DNA from 2 places in the Bradyrhizobium genomosp. III genome. Region 1 is predicted to be linked to the other one. Evidence: predicted binding sites of a transcription regulator. Region 1 holds the regulator's gene; the other holds the start of a gene.
What was found. Region 1 encodes LexA, which represses DNA repair genes until DNA is damaged. Its sites were predicted from a motif close to TGTTCNNNNTGTGTTCNG; they were not measured.
Positions count from the first base shown of each region.

Region 2: IC66_RS0115050 (three-Cys-motif partner protein TcmP) is a predicted target of LexA. The motif match lies at 3,031-3,048, and genes of this name have one in related genera.

Region 1 covers NZ_AJQF01000336.1:30,004-37,857, reverse strand. The annotation lists gene IC66_RS0127190 (S41 family peptidase) at 1-544, opposite strand, end outside; gene IC66_RS0127185 (alpha-hydroxy acid oxidase) at 899-2,032, shown strand; gene IC66_RS0127180 (HAD-IA family hydrolase) at 2,047-2,670, shown strand; gene IC66_RS0127175 (hypothetical protein) at 2,840-3,046, shown strand; gene IC66_RS0127165 (molybdopterin molybdotransferase MoeA) at 3,270-4,481, shown strand; gene lexA (transcriptional repressor LexA) at 4,658-5,359, shown strand; gene IC66_RS47195 (hypothetical protein) at 5,922-6,356, shown strand; gene IC66_RS0127150 (GAF domain-containing protein) at 6,573-7,514, shown strand; gene IC66_RS0127145 (ComEC/Rec2 family competence protein) at 7,524-7,854, opposite strand, start outside.
Region 2 covers NZ_AJQF01000170.1:49,523-57,376, reverse strand. The annotation lists gene IC66_RS0115060 (hypothetical protein) at 379-615, shown strand; gene IC66_RS0115055 (thiol-disulfide oxidoreductase DCC family protein) at 634-1,020, opposite strand; gene IC66_RS43395 (DUF5131 family protein) at 1,071-1,850, opposite strand; gene IC66_RS0115050 (three-Cys-motif partner protein TcmP) at 1,861-2,961, opposite strand; gene rpoD (RNA polymerase sigma factor RpoD) at 3,139-5,280, opposite strand; gene dnaG (DNA primase) at 5,656-7,689, opposite strand; gene IC66_RS0115030 (chlorite dismutase family protein) at 7,851-7,854, shown strand, end outside.

The DNA of each region.
Region 1 (7,854 bases):
CGACATCGAGCGGCGCGTCAGCGCCCTTGCGCACGATGGTGAGCTTGGTCTTGGTATCGACCGGGCCCTTCATCTTGTTGACGGCCTGCTCGAGCGTCATGCCCTGCACGGCCTCGCCGTCGATCTTGCTGATGAGGTCGCCGGACATCAGGCCGGCCTTCGAGGCGGGCGTATCGTCGATCGGGGAAACGACCTTGACGAGGCCGTCTTCCATGGTGACCTCGATGCCGAGGCCGCCGAACTCGCCGGAAGTGGTCTCCTGCATCTCGGTCCAGGCCTTCGCGTTCATGTAGCGCGAATGCGGATCGAGCGAGGTCACCATGCCCGTGATCGCGCCTTCGATCATCTTGGCGTTGTCGGGCTTCTCGACATAGCTCGCCTTGACGCGCTCGAACACCGTGCCGAACAGGTTGAGCTGGGAATAGGCATCGTCCGCGCTCGCTGCCGCCCGTGCCGCCCATACACCACCGTGCGGGCTGGCGACCAGAAGGGTGAGACACGCTCCGGTGAGCGCGCCCAGAGGGAACAGCAGGGTTTTCCGCATGGATGGGCTTGCCTTTTTGCTTGGCGGTTCGCTTGAGCTTGCTTGGGCTCGTCTCTCGAGACTTGGGAAGCACACTTGGGAGGCGCCATGCAATTGGCGATCCAGTCCACTTCTCACAATACCATTCTGGTTTCTTCAAGGCCGGGATGCACCGCCGACCGGTACACCGCAAAAATCGCTTCGTTCGGGCCTAAACTTTTGGCAACGTTGCAGGACTGGCCCGCCCCCAAAGGGACCTAAAGGGGGAATCGGTGCGTCCGTCCACGCCGCGCAGCCATGCCATTTTAGGATGGTTTTGGAGCGCTGGACGGGTTAGGCGATGACACAAGGCTTCAAATTCTCGGGAGGATAACAATGAACGAAGCACCCCGGATCCGGCCGGAACGGAACGTCGAGCTCGGCGCCAGCAACGAGCCGTTCCAGAACCTGCACGAGTTCATTCGGAAAGCGCGGGCCAACCTCAACCAGAACGCCTGGGACTACATCGTCGGCGCCGCCGAGACCGAAACCACGATGCGCCGCAACCGCATGGCGCTGGACGAGATCGCCTTCCGCCCGCGGGTGCTGCGCGACGTCCGAAAGGTCGACGGCTCGGTTCAGCAGTTCGACCGCAAAATGCGCCTGCCGGTGGTGCTCGCCCCCGTCGGCGCGCTCGAGATCTTCGACCCGGATGGCGCGGCGAGCGTCGCGCGCGCTGCCGGCACCTTCGGCGCGGCGCACATGCTGAGCTCGGTGTCCGAGCCAGGCCTGGAGCAGACCGCCGAAGCCGCACCCGATGCGCTGCGGCTCTATCAGCTCTATGTCCGCGGCGACGATGCCTTTGTCGCGGATGTCGTCAGCCGGGCCGAGAAGAACGCCTATGCCGGCTTCTGCCTGACCGTCGACACCGCCCATTACAGCCGTCGTGAGCGTGACATCGCCAAGCGCTACGTTCGCGAGAGCCGCCTGCGTGCCACCGGCGGCGATTTCCAGAAGGGCCTGGAGTGGCGGACCGTGAAGATGATCAAGGACAAGTTCAGGATTCCGCTGATCCTGAAGGGCATCGCCACCGCCGAGGACGCCCAGATCGCGGTCGATCACGGCGTCGAATGGATCTACGTCTCCAACCATGGCGGCCGCCAGCTCGACCATGGCCGCGGCGCCATGCATGTGCTGCCCGAGATCGTCGATGCCGTGAAGGGCCGCGCCAAGATCATGGTCGATGGCGGCATCTGTCGCGGCACCGACATCGTCAAGGCGATCGCGGCGGGCGCGGACATGGTCGGGATCGGCCGGCTGCAATGCTGGGCGCTGGCGGCGGCTGGCGAGGCCGGCGTCGCGCGGATGCTGGAGCTGCTGGAGGACGAGGTGCTGCGCTGCCTCGGCCTTTTGGGCGCCACGTCATTTGCCGAGGTCGACAAATCCTGCCTGCATCCGGCGACCGCCACCAACGCGCCGAGCGTGTTCAGCGCATTCCCGCTGTTCGACCACGATCCGTATCGATACTGAGTGAAAAGGACGCAATGACATCGCTCTCTCCCGGCAGCGCGGATGCGCTGCTGTTCGATCTCGGGCGCGTGGTGCTCGACATCGACTTCTCCAAGGCGATCGCCTGCTGGGCGGGACATGCCGGCTGCCAGCCCGAGGCCATCGTCGCGCGCTATGTGCGTGACGAGGCTTACCGGCTGCACGAGGTCGGCAAGATCAGCGACGAGGACTATTTCGCTTCGCTGCGTGCTTCGCTCGGCATCGGCATTTCGGACGCCCAGTTCCTGGAAGGCTGGAACGCGATCTTCGCCGGCGAGATGCCTGATATCGCCGAGCTGCTGCCGCGCGCGGCGAAACAGATGCCGCTCTATGCCTTCTCCAACACCAACCGGCCGCATGTTGACTATTTCTCGAAGGAATATGGCGAACTGCTCGGCCATTTCCGCGCGCTGTATCTGTCGTCCAGCATCGGCCTGCGCAAACCCGACGCGGAAGCCTTCGACCATGTCGTCGCCGCGATCGGCGTGCCCGCAGCACGTATCGTGTTCTTCGACGACCTCGCCGAGAACATCGAAGGCGCGCGGTCGCGCGGGCTGACGGCGGTGCATGTGACGTCGCCGCGCGACGTCGAGAACGCCTTGAAGGCATTGGGCATCTGACGATCTCCGCTCATCGGGAGGCGCCAACGTCGGGCAGCCTTCCCGGACCCAATTTTGCCCAAAATGAGGAACCAGAGCGCTTTGTGCATTTTTGTACGGAGTTCCGGGAACGGAATGGCCCCTTCCGGACTCTTGAGTCCGTTGGGACTTCTACACCGGACTTATGGACGTGCTGGGCAAAACCTATCTCACCAAGCAAGCCTCTCTCCTGCTTGAATTCGCAAGAACCACCTCGGATTCTGACCTTTCCGCCAAGCTGATCAGCAAGGCCGCCGACCTGAAATCCCAGGCCGATCCGCTGCCCGACAAGGATCAAGGGCCGAAGGCTCCCGACGTCGCGATGGACGACGGGCCGGACCGGCCGAGCGGGAGTTGAGCGATGCCGGCCGTGGCACTCGTCATTCTCGTCCTCGCCATCGCCACCCTCCTGCCGATCGGCCTCGTTCTCTGGATCATGCCACGCCAGGCCTGAGCCTGCCTTCGATCCAGGGCCGGAAAGCGGCAAGATAAATTGTGCCCGCATTTTTGCCTCTGCTCCCGCGCTCGGCTAGAAGACTGTCGGAACATTTCGTCCGAACGTGCCGAGCAGGAGTTTCGCCGTGGCCTTGATGCCGGTTTCCGACGCCCTTGCTGCGGTGCTGGCGGGTGCAGAGCCGCTGCCTGCAGAGATGGTTTCACTCGACGAAGCCTACCATCGCGTGCTCGCGCAGGACGTCGCTGCGCGGCGCACCCAACCGCCCCAGGCGATGTCGGCGATGGACGGCTACGCCGTGCGCGCGGCCGATGCGGCAACGATCGATTCCAGGCTGACGATGATCGGTGAGGTCGCAGCGGGCCGTCCGTTCACGGAAAGGGTCGGCGCCGGCGAAGCCGTGCGGATCTTCACCGGCGGCGTCGTTCCCGACGGCGCCGACGCAGTCGTGATCCAGGAGGACACGATCGCCGAGGGCAAGCACATAACGATCAAGGAAGCCGCGATCGTGGGTCGGCACATCCGCCCCGCCGGCGTTGATTTCCGCGAGGGTGACGTCCTCCTGCGCAAGGGAACCCGTCTGACAGAGCGCGATCTCGCCCTCGCCGCTGGAATGAATCACCCGCAACTCGCCGTCTGCCGTCGTCCGAAGGTCGCGATCCTCGCCACCGGCGATGAACTGGTGATGCCGGGCTCGACGCCCGGGCACGGCCAGATCGTCTATTCCAACGGCTATGCCCTGCACGCGCTCGCCCGCAGCGAGGGCGCCGAGACCATCGACCTCGGTGTTGCCGCCGATACGCTGGAGGCCACCACCGCCGGCATCCGCCGCGCGCGCGAAAGCGGCGCCGACGTCCTGGTCACGACCGGGGGCGCATCGGTCGGCGACCACGATCTGGTCCAGCAGGCGCTGAAGGACGAAGGCATCGCGTTGGCGTTCTGGAAGATCGCGATGCGGCCCGGCAAGCCGATGATGCACGGACGCTTAGGGACGATGGGCGTCATTGGCCTGCCCGGCAATCCCGTGTCGTCCTACGTGTGCGCCTTCCTGTTCATGGTGCCGTTGATTCGCGCGCTGTCGGGCCGTTCGGTGATTCATCACCATCGCGAGCGCGCCGTGCTGGGCCGCGATCTCGGCGCCAATGACCAGCGCGAGGATTATCTGCGCGCGCGCCTGGAGCCGCGCGACGACGGCACGCTCGTCGCCCTTCCCGTCAGCCATCAAGACTCCTCTCTGCTTGCGAATCTTGCTGCAGCACAGGTACTTCTCGTGCGCGCACCGTTTGCGCCAAAGGCCGAGGCCGGCAGCCCCTGCGAAGTGCTGCGGCTCCCCGTCTGAACTGCGCGGCCACACGCATTCCGCGAGTTTCGCTCTGTTCACGGTAAATTAAGCAGTTGCGGAACATGTATCGAACATATAGTGTCCGTTCATGATTTGTTTCGAGGATGTAGCGGCTTATCGCTGAACTCATCGTCTCGGAATCGAACGACATCAACCGGGGGACTTTGGTCGAGATGTTAACGCGCAAACAATACGAGCTTCTGCGGTTCATCAGCGAACGCTTGAAGGAAAGCGGCGTGCCGCCGTCCTTCGACGAGATGAAGGATGCGCTCGACCTGCGCTCGAAGTCAGGCATCCACCGCCTGATCACCGCACTCGAGGAGCGCGGCTTCATCCGCCGGCTGCCCAACCGCGCCCGGGCCATCGAAGTGATCAAGCTGCCGGAGCTCCAAGCTGCCGCCGGCAACCGACGCGGCTTCACGCCAAGCGTCATCGAGGGCAATCTCGGCAAGCTACGCGCGAGCTCCAGCCCGTCCGCGGACGAGGGCGAGCGGCCCGTTGCGGTGCCCGTGATGGGCCGCATCGCGGCCGGCACCCCCATCGAGGCGTTGCAGACCCGCAGCCACACCATCAGCGTGCCGCCGGACATGCTCGGCTCCGGCGAGCATTACGCGCTCGAAGTGCGCGGCGATTCCATGGTCGAGGCCGGCATCCTCGACGGCGACATGGCGCTGATCCAGCGCAACGAGAGCGCCGATACCGGCGACATCGTGGTGGCGCTGATCGACGACGAGGAAGCCACGCTCAAGCGCTTCCGCCGCCGCGGCGCCTCGATCGCGCTGGAGCCCGCCAATGCCGCTTACGAGGTGCGCATCCTGCCGCCGAACCGCGTGAAGATTCAGGGCAAGCTGATCGGGCTTTACCGCAAGTACTGATACCGGAGTCTTCAGCGCCTCGCGCGCGCCTTCGGTCGGCATCGCCGATCAGAGATTGGAGCGGATGATGGTCCGCTCCGGCTGGATAGTCTTTCTGGTTCTGCACAGATTGTCCGGCCCCTCCCCCTTTTCGCGACATCCTCGGCAGGCCGCGGGAAGCAACATCGCTTCGCGGCCTTTCGAGTTCGAGGGGGACAGCCCAAATGCGCCGGATCGTTTGAGCGCAGCCGCAGCAACGCTGGTCGCATCATCATGTCGGCTAGGACACGGCCGTGATCCAGAAAATCCGCAACGACCGCAATGCAGCGCGCACGCAGCCGAGCTGACGATACTCGGGCTGGCTGGTTTCGCCGGTCGTTGACGCGCGCCTGCCAAATGCACGGAAGCCGACTTTGTTCCTATCGAATTCGGAAAAGATGGAAAAGATAATGTGATCGGGGCTCGCGGATCCCAGCCGCAGATTTGCCTACAACCAAGCAGACCGTCACGTGCTTCCACTCTGGTAGGGGCCTGCGCCTCCAAAAGGGGTGCGGGTCGCTATCTCTGCATAGAGGAGCACCCGATGTGTGACTACAGCCTGCATGCCGTCGCGACGCGCCCCGCAGAAGTCGGCGAGACGATCGTCACGACAACATTCCGCGGCACCTCGACGCGCGGCTTCGCCTCCGAAGCCGATCTCTCCGTCGCGGTCTGCCTGCTGCCGGGAACGGAGCTCGCCTTCGCCGATAACGTCCGTTACGACAACCGCTGGATCTGGACGCGCACCGTCAACTCCCGCGTCGGCAAGTTCGGCAAGATCGATCCGCACATTCCCGATCGCCATCATGATGCGATCGAATTCCCGGACGGCAAATCCGTGCTGGTGACGCAGCTCGTCGAGGGCCAGCGCGCAACCGTGCTGCAACTGCCGGTGACCCAGCCGATCGGCGAGCGCGAGCACAAGCCGCAGATCATCGCCGACAGTCGCCCGACGGTCACGCGACTGCCGATCGGCTGACGCCCTCCGGCCCGGCGGGTCCGGGGCCAGGATTGAAATGCCGTCGCCGGCCGATGCCGGCGAGCCCGGTGGGTTTGTGTTTCACGAAATTCGATCGGCGAGCGCCGCCGCACCTCGTCGCCGCACGAAGTTTGGGCCGTCCTGCCTGAATTTTGAACCTCCGCTCCGCAGCCAAATGACCGATGCTGTCGTGGTTTGAGGCGGCGGACACGCTCGATGAAAACCTTTATTCGCGTTGTTGAACTCTGGGTGCCTGACCGGACGCGCATGCGGCTGGAATTCGGCGGCGGCCTTTACGATGAAGGGCTGTCCGCGTTCAAGGCCGTCAGCGAAGAGCTGCACTTCGGATATGACGAGGGGCTTCCAGGCAAGACCTGGGCCTGCGGCCATCCCGTCATCCTCACGAAATTCGCCAACTCCTATTTCAAGCGGACCGATCAGGCCGTCGCCGCCGGCCTCACCTGCGGCGTGGCGGTGCCGGTGTTTGCAGGCGAATTTCTGCAAGCCGTGATGGTGCTGTTCTGCGGCGACGACGAGGCGCATGTCGGCGCGATCGAACTCTGGCACAACGATCCTGATCTCTCCCACGAGATGGGCCTCGTCGACGGCTATTACGGCGCGGCGGACATGTTCGAATTCAACTCGCGCCACACTAAATTTCCTCGCGGCTTCGGACTTCCCGGACGCACCTGGAAGGCGGGCCTGCCGCTGATCATCAAGGACCTGCACGACGCCAAGAGCTTCCTGCGCTGGGAGGACGCAGCCAAGGTCGGGATCAATCTGGGTGTCGGCGTGCCCTACCGAACCGGCACCGACCAAACCTGGGTCCTGACTTTCCTCTCCGCGCAGGCAACGCCGATTGCGCGACGCTTCGAGATCTGGGTCCCGAACGAGGCCCGTTCGGCGCTGGTCTTTCGCGCCGGCGATTGCAGCGCGCAGACCGACCTTGCCGCCCGCTATGCCGCCAATTCCATTGCCAGAGGCGAAGGCAGCATCGGCGGCGCCTGGGCCGCCGGCATGCCCGCGCTCAACGACGATCTCACTCATGACGGCTCGATCGCGGGCTCTGAGGCCTGCGCAGCCGGGCTGAGCCGAATGGTGGCCCTGCCGGTCATCGGCAAGGCAAAGCTCGAAGCCGTGCTGGCCTGGTATCTGTAATCGATGGCGTCAATCGTCGGCCTGCAAGTCGGTCTCCGATGGCGTTGCGTCGCGGCTGCGGGGAGCCGCCTTCTGCGCAAGGCTGCCGTCGAAGTCACCTTCGCCCGCACCGGCCGGTAACCACGGGCGGTTCGTGCCTCTTGCCCTCACCGCCTGAACCGAAAAGCCGTCGCCACGCTGGGTCAATGCCAGCGCGCCCTGGCGAGCGAGCCGCTGCCGATCCACCACCATCGCCGCACAATCGTGCGGCGCGGGCCTCGACGTCACCACCAGTGCAGCCCGGTTGCAATCGTCCGCCAACGCGTCGATGCGCGAGGCCAGCGCGACCAGCCGTCCGTCT
Region 2 (7,854 bases), on a different contig from region 1:
GACGTGGATGGTAATCACACGTCGCAACCACCGCATATCTGATCCGCTGGCTGCGACATCGACGCCGCCACGATTTGCCTTGCCATCGCAGGGCACCTTCTATAGCCTTCTATTTTAGGTTGTCGCCCCGCCAGCCCCGGGCGACACTGAAGACCAGAAATAGACGGCGGGCTTCGGCCCGCCGTTTATTGAGGCAAGCGTTGCCTGAACAAGGGCTGGTTGAGCAAGGGTCTCGCCAGATCGCAACAGGCGCCCGCCGCCCTCCCCGCAGCCCGATTTCAATCAGCCGCATCGATCCCCGTCGCGTTCGGGCCTGGACTGACGTCGGTGGCCGCCAAAGTCATTTGACTGCGGCCCTCCAATCGACGACAAGCCGCCATGGCCAAGAAACCCGGAACCAATCCCAAAGGCGAATTCGCCTTCTTCAACGTCTTCTATGAAGACGATTCCCAGCGCTCCAACCGCCGCGTGCCCTCAGAGCTGCTCGGCGGCCTCGACGGCGACGAACCCGCACGCAACTTCATCATGGAGCAGGACCGCGAGATCGCCGAAAAGAGCGGCCGCCCCGCGCTCGAGATCAAGCGGATCGAGCGGGTCGGGGTGAAGAAGAAGTAGGACGACATCAGCAGGCGCTCACCAGCGCCCGCTCCTCTTATTCCAGGCAAACAGCAGATCGGCAAACCGGTCATAGACAAACGGCGTGAACGGCAGCGCCACGCGATTGCCCAGCAGCCCCGCAAGCCACCCCTCCCCCGGCGTCAGCCTCCACAACGCAATCGCAACGTCCGCACCGACGATGAGCCGGCCGGCCTCATCCGTCGCATGCAGACGGCGCCTGATGTCGTCGAGCGAGGCACCAAAGTGCGCCCGCGCATCGGGCTGCTCGTTGATGTCCTTGAACTCGACCGTGCCCGCGCGCACCAGCGCCAGCAGCTTGTTGCGCTGCCAGTCGATGCCGGCGTCACAGACGGGGCAGCGGGTGTTGTAGTAGACGGTGAGGTGGGACGCTGATCCGATCATGTTGACCAGAGGCTGAGATTCATCCGCCGCGGGGCGTGCTATCTATCTGTCTAACTACGAGCCTCAAAATGGCGATGATGCTTCGATCTGATCGTAGGAAGTTCGTCCCACGTTCTTCCATCTAAGATTCTACCAGCGCGTTTTTTGTTCACGCCACCCCACTGCTTAAAGTGGAAGGCCACGTTAGCTGCCCCGCATTGATCTCTAATTGACCGAACCCAGTCAGGATTCATTACTCGCGCCCCGGGGCCACTTTCACCCCCAGCGATTGCCCAATCGATCCCCGTTAGATTCAAGTCATCTAGCGGCCCGAGGAGAGGTTCCAAGCTCAAGAACTTAATTGCTGCGTTAGTCCGCCTGAGACAATCAATCCGCCACAGATACTCTTCACTTTCAACACTGACCCCCAGCCAAATATTATTTGGCCATTGAAGGGCAGAGGAAAGCGCTTCGGCCCTCTCGGCTCGCTTAGTTAGAACTTGGTAGGTGTGCTGGGGGGTTGCGATCATGGTTTTGAAAACCTCCTGAATAAAATCAAGAGGCACACCTTCGTGAAAAAGATCAGACATTGAATTCACGAAGATAGTTTTTCCCGTCTTCCACTTTCGAGGAAGATCAAGCGCATTCCGATCCAAAACTATCCGGCCATTCCACTTCGCCCGGCGACCACTTACGCGCGTTGTATCGGCGTATTTCTTTTGACCCATCTTCTCTAGACGATGCGCCAATCGCATAGCGTAGCAATTGGTGCATCCGGGAGAGATAACAGTGCATCCTCCAACGGGATTCCAAGTCGCCTCTGTCCATTCGATTGCAGAATTGGTAGCCATTCAATCTCTCTCAGGGAAACTTGACTGCGACGTGGTCAGCAAACGTACCCTTTTTCCGCTTTGCGGGCTCCGCCGATATTTTGCCCTCAGCCACTAATCCGAGCAGAGCATCTTTGTAGTTCTTCTTGATGAACGGTGTGTCGATGCTGTGCTGCTCGTAAATTTGCTGCATCGTGAACGATTTCCCAGCGAAGACTTTCGGAAGATCTTCCTTTAGGCTATCGAGCGGCCGAGCGAGTGAAAACAGTAGCGGAGTTGAGGCATCGGCAGGCGAATACGTAAAAGACGGCACTCCTTGGTCAACTACAGAGCTTTCCTTCGACATAATGTCCTTCATGATCTCGTACCCCTTGAAGTGTTTGGATACGAAAATCAGGCTGTGTGAAGTCCTCGTTCCGTTTGCATTCTTGAAGCGAAAAGGGAGGACGAATTTACCCCCCATTGCCTTGATCGCCTGGGCCAACTCTTCGAGAATAAGTTCTTCCCGCTTTGCTGGACTTTTTTCCGGGAGCACCTTTCTCAGCATCTCGGCACGCTCTTCTCCGAAAAGGGCGTCCATATGAGACTTCACAGCAGGATTAGAAATACCTGCGTTGATCCGGTTATAGTTGAAGAAGAAGACGCAATCGCATCCCCAATCCTTGATAACCCCGTTTACGATTTTGAGTGACAACCCTTTGTAGCCAAATGGATCAACGAACGAGAACGACGGAATCAAGTTTGTTTCGCTAAAGTACTTCGCAGCATCTTCATCGATCTCGCCGCAACTAACTTGCGGCTTATATTTCAGCGTCTCAATACCGACGAGTTTACTGATTTCGCTTTCGAGCGCGTTTGTGTTGTCCTTGTTCGCATCATTGAACAGCGTAACAAGCATATCCCGTAAGTCTGGCTCCTTGATTGCCTGCTCCAAAATCATCAGAGGAGTCGATGCCGCGCCATCCTTATAGCGGCCCGGACCTGCATAAAGATCAATGTAAGCGATTTTCTTATCCCTGAGCTTTGCGGACGGGATAATTACCTTTGCCCATACGTAGAAGTACTTCTGGACGATGCGGGCTTTCACCTCAGACTGGTCGCTCCGTTCGTCGAAAAATTTTGGTGGTGGCATGCAGTTCAGCCCCCTCTCCCCCTGAGTGCCGGATCGTTTTCATACAACCAAAAGATGCCCAAACCAAATTAGAACATACCATGAACAATCTGACTTGACAACATGGCAAACAAAAAGGCGGGTTCCAACCCGCCTTTTCCTGAATGCACTGGATAAGCCCAGGCACGACGATCCGAATCAATTATCCAAGAAGCTCCGCAGCTTCCGCGACCGCGACGGATGCTTCAGCTTCCGCAGCGCCTTGGCCTCGATCTGGCGAATACGCTCTCTCGTCACGCTGAACTGCTGCCCCACTTCTTCCAGCGTGTGGTCGGTGTTCATGCCGATGCCGAAGCGCATGCGCAGCACGCGCTCTTCGCGCGGGGTGAGCGAGGCCAGCACGCGCGTCGTGGTCTCGCGCAGGTTGGACTGGATCGCGGCGTCGATGGGGAGGATCGCGTTCTTGTCCTCGATGAAATCGCCGAGGTGTGAATCCTCTTCGTCACCGACCGGCGTTTCGAGCGAGAGCGGCTCTTTCGCGATCTTGAGGACCTTGCGGACCTTCTCGAGCGGCATGCCGAGCTTCTCGGCGAGTTCTTCCGGGGTCGGCTCGCGGCCGATCTCGTTGAGCATCTGGCGGGACGTGCGCACGATCTTGTTGATCGTCTCGATCATGTGCACGGGAATGCGGATGGTGCGCGCCTGGTCGGCGATCGAGCGGGTGATCGCCTGCCGGATCCACCACGTGGCGTAGGTCGAGAACTTGTAGCCGCGGCGGTACTCGAACTTGTCGACCGCCTTCATCAGGCCGATGTTGCCTTCCTGGATCAGGTCGAGGAATTGCAGGCCGCGGTTGGTGTACTTCTTGGCGATCGAGATCACGAGACGGAGGTTGGCTTCCACCATCTCCTTCTTGGCCTGGCGTGCTTCGCGCTCGCCCTTCTGCACGGAGTGCACGATCTTGCGGAACTCGACGATCTCGAGGCCGGTCAGCGCAGCAAGCTGATGCACCTCGTGGCGGAGATCCTTGATGCGGTCCTTCTCGTGATGGACGAAGTTCTTCCAGCCCTTGGCCGAGAGCTTCGAAACGCGGTTGAGCCAGCGCGGATCGAGCTCCGAGCCGGTGTAGTTGCGCAAAAAGTCCTCGCGCGCGACGCCGTGGCTGTCGGCAAGGCGCATCAGGCGGCCCTCATGCGAGACGAGGCGCTTGTTGATGTCGTAGAGCTGCTCGACGAGCGAGTCGATACGCGCCTGGTTGAGGCGCAGCGACTTCACCTCGACGATGATCTCGTCCTTCAGCTTCTTGTACTTGCGCTCCTGGTGCGGCGAGAGCGACTCGTTCTGGAGCTGGTTCTGGATGTCCTGCTCCTGAAGCTTGCGCAGCTTCTTGTAGCTGTCGGCGATCTTGTCGAAGATCTCGACCACTTTCGGCTTGAGCTCGGCCTCGATGGCCGCGAGCGACATCTGGTTCTCGAACTCGTCGTCGTCCATGTCGGACTCGGCCGCGGCCTCGCCCGGATCCTTCTCCTCGCCGGCCTCAGCGCCGCCCGGCGCAGGCGCGGCCCGGAACGGGGTCGGCGACGGCGGCGCGGCGGGCGGAGCGACATGCGCGGGCGCGCCGGTCGCGGCGGCCTGGCCGCCCTCGGCGGGCGCTTCGCCGTTCTCGCCGGTGGGACCTGCGATCATCGCATTGTTCATGCCGGCCTTGGCGTCGGGGCCGGCATAGGTTGCTTCGAGATCGATGATGTCGCGGAGGAAGATCTTGCCTTCGTTGAGCTCGTCGCGCCAGATGATGATGGCCTGGAAGGTCAGCGGGCTTTCGCAGAGCCCTGCGATCATCGCCTCGCGGCCGGCCTCGATGCGCTTGGCGATGGCGATTTCGCCTTCGCGGGACAAGAGCTCGACCGTGCCCATCTCGCGCAGATACATGCGCACGGGATCGTCGGTGCGCTCGCCCGGCTCGCTCTTCTTGACCTCGGTGACGGCCTTCTGGGTGACCTCGACGAGCTCGTTGTCGGTCTCGTCCTCGCCGCCCTCGTCCTTGTCGTCCTCGCCTTCGCTATCGTCGGCTTCGGTGACGTTGATGCCCATGTCGGAGAGCATCGACATGATGTCCTCGATCTGTTCGGGCGAGGTCTGGTCGGACGGCAGGACTTCGTTGAGCTGATCGAAGGTCACGAAGCCGCGCTTCTTGGCCTGCTTGATCATCTTCTTTACGGCGGCGTCGGACAGGTCGAGCAACGGCGAGGGCGCGTCCTGGGAATCCTTTTCCGGCGCGTCCGCTGCCTTGTCGTCTTTTTCCTTGTCCTTCGCCTGCAGCGTCTTTGCCTTGGTGGCCATCCATTGCTCCTAAACGCGCTTCAATGCAGTCGGCTCGCCGCGCCTGCCTGAATTCACATGAACCTGTTGCCCGACGCTCTCGCTTCGGCAGCTCTCGACACGGAAAGGGCGGCGCACATGTCTCTCGCCACCCCCAACTCTCTCTCGCCGGAAATGCCTAACGCTTCGTCAGCCTCTTTGTCGCAGCGGATGCAGGTGTAGTGCCAACAGCAATGCGCGGATTCATTCCTGACGCGTCTGTTCTGCCTGCGGCCGCCTGGTGGCCAAAGTGCTACAAGACCGTTAAGCCTCGATTAACCCTGTTTTTGCCGCCAAACCTTGGATTTGGCGAGTCTTTTAGCGGTTCCGGCTCCGGCCGTCCGCATGATTCTTTCATCACACGCTCTTCTGGAACCGGCCCGACAGCTCGCCAAAACCCTCGATCAGGGCCTCGGTGCCGTCGACCTCGGCCAGACGGGCCTTGACGTCACGCAGCCACGCCAAATTGGCCTCGCTGGGGTCCTCCCCCAAGGCCAGCTCGGCGTCCTTCAACTCTCTAAGTAGTGAATGGTATTGCCGATGCAAGGCAACCAGCTGGTGCCAGGTGGCGAGAACGTCGTCGGGGGCGGCGCCTTCGCGGGCGCCCCACACCGCCGCGGTCGTGATGCCACTCTCAACCCTTTGAAGAACTTGCGAAAATCCGCTCCTGGCGAGATCGCCGCGCATCTTTTCGGCCTGCTCGCCGGGGTCCGGGGAGTGGTGGTGATCGTTGGCAAAGGCGGCGATGATGCCGGCCCTGAGCTTGTGGGCCTCGGGATGGGCCAGCTCCAGGGCGGCCACCTCCTCGAGGTGGTCGTGCAACAGCCAGGGATGGTTGATCAGGCTTTGCAGGATCAGGGCCTCCCGGCGGGAGATGGCGCTGCGCTGGCCGCGCATGATCGGGCTGGCCGCCAGCTGCGGGCTCGCCGCCTGGTAGGGGCCGGAGGGTAACAGGGTGGGGCCGGGCGCGCCGCGGCGGCCGCCACCGAATCCTTGCCCCCCGAATCGATTCGCGCCTCCCGCAGCCCGGGGCTGGAATTGGCGACCGGAATTGCCTTGAAAATTGCCTTGGAAATTACCTTGGAAATTGCCCCGGCCGGCAAAGCCGCCGCGGCCACCCTCGGGCGCGAAAGTGCGCCGAAGCCGCTCGGCAAAATCATCGCGGTAATAGCGCCGCACCACCTCGTCGCGGATGCCGTTCGCAAGCTCCTTGATGCGCGCCTCCAGCGCAGCGCGGCGCTCGGGGGTGGCAAAGTTGCCGCCTTCGAGCTCGCGCGACCAGATCATCTCGGCAAGCGGCTTGGCCGCCGCGATGACTTCCTCGATGGCGCCGCGACCGCCCGAGCGCGCGAGATCGTCGGGGTCCTGCCCCTCCGGCAACAGCGCGAACCGAAGACTCTTCCCGGGTGCGAGGAAGGGCAGCGCGAGATCGGCAGCACGATACGCCGCCTTCTGCCCGGCGCGGTCGCCGTCGAAGCAGAGGATCGGCTCGTCCGCCATCTTCCAGAGCAGCGCCAGCTGGCTTTCGGTCAGCGCGGTGCCGAGCGGCGCAACCGCGCCCGCAAAGCCCGCGGTGACCATGGCGATGACGTCGACATAGCCCTCGACCACGATCAGCGCGCTGCCGTCATGGGTGGCCTTGCGCGCGGTCTGGTGGTTGTAGAGATTGTCGCCCTTGTGGAAGAGCGGCGTCTCCGGCGAATTCAGGTATTTTGCCGGAACGTCCTTCTCCAGCGCGCGCCCGCCGAAGGCGATGACGCGGCCGCGCAAATCGGTGATCGGGAACATCACGCGATCGCGGAAGCGGTCATACGGCACGGGAATGTCGTTGCCGGCCACCAGCAGGCCGGTCTCGACCATGTCGTCGACGGAGATTCCGAGCTTGCCGAGATGCTCCTTCAGCGCGAAGCGATCGGGCGAGGCGTAGCCGAGGCGGAATTGCAATTGCGTCGCCGGCGAGATCGCGCGGTCGGCGAGATAGCCGCGCGCCTTGGCGCCGACGCGCGAGGCCAGGGTCTCCGCGAAATAGGTCGCGGCGAGATCCATGACGTCATGCAGCGTGCGGCGGCGCTGCTCGTGCCGCGCCGCATCCGGCGTCACCGCCGGCAGCGCCAGGCCTGCCATGCTGGCGAGCCGCTCGACGGCTTCCGCGAAGGGCAGGCCGTCGGTCTCCATCACGAAGCTGATGATGTCGCCGTGCTTGCCGGAGGAGAAGTCGTGGTAAAAACCCTTCTGGTCGTTGACGTAGAAGGACGGCGTCTTCTCCTGCTGGAACGGCGACAGCCCCTTCCACTCCCGCCCCGCCTTCTTCAGCTTGACGCGCTTGCCCACGACTTCGGAGACCGAAAGCCGGGCACGAAGCTCGTCGAGGAATTGGGGTGTGAAGCGCATTATGCTGATTTCTGGGCTGAGTCGGGCGTTATGGCCAACCGGATAGGCATATAGGGACGGTCCCGGGAAATACGAAGCATGTGTGGCTTCTCCCAGCTATTCACAGGCGAAAGTTTCGACGGAAAGCTTGAACCCGCCCCGGTTCCGCGCTTCCATAGGCCATGT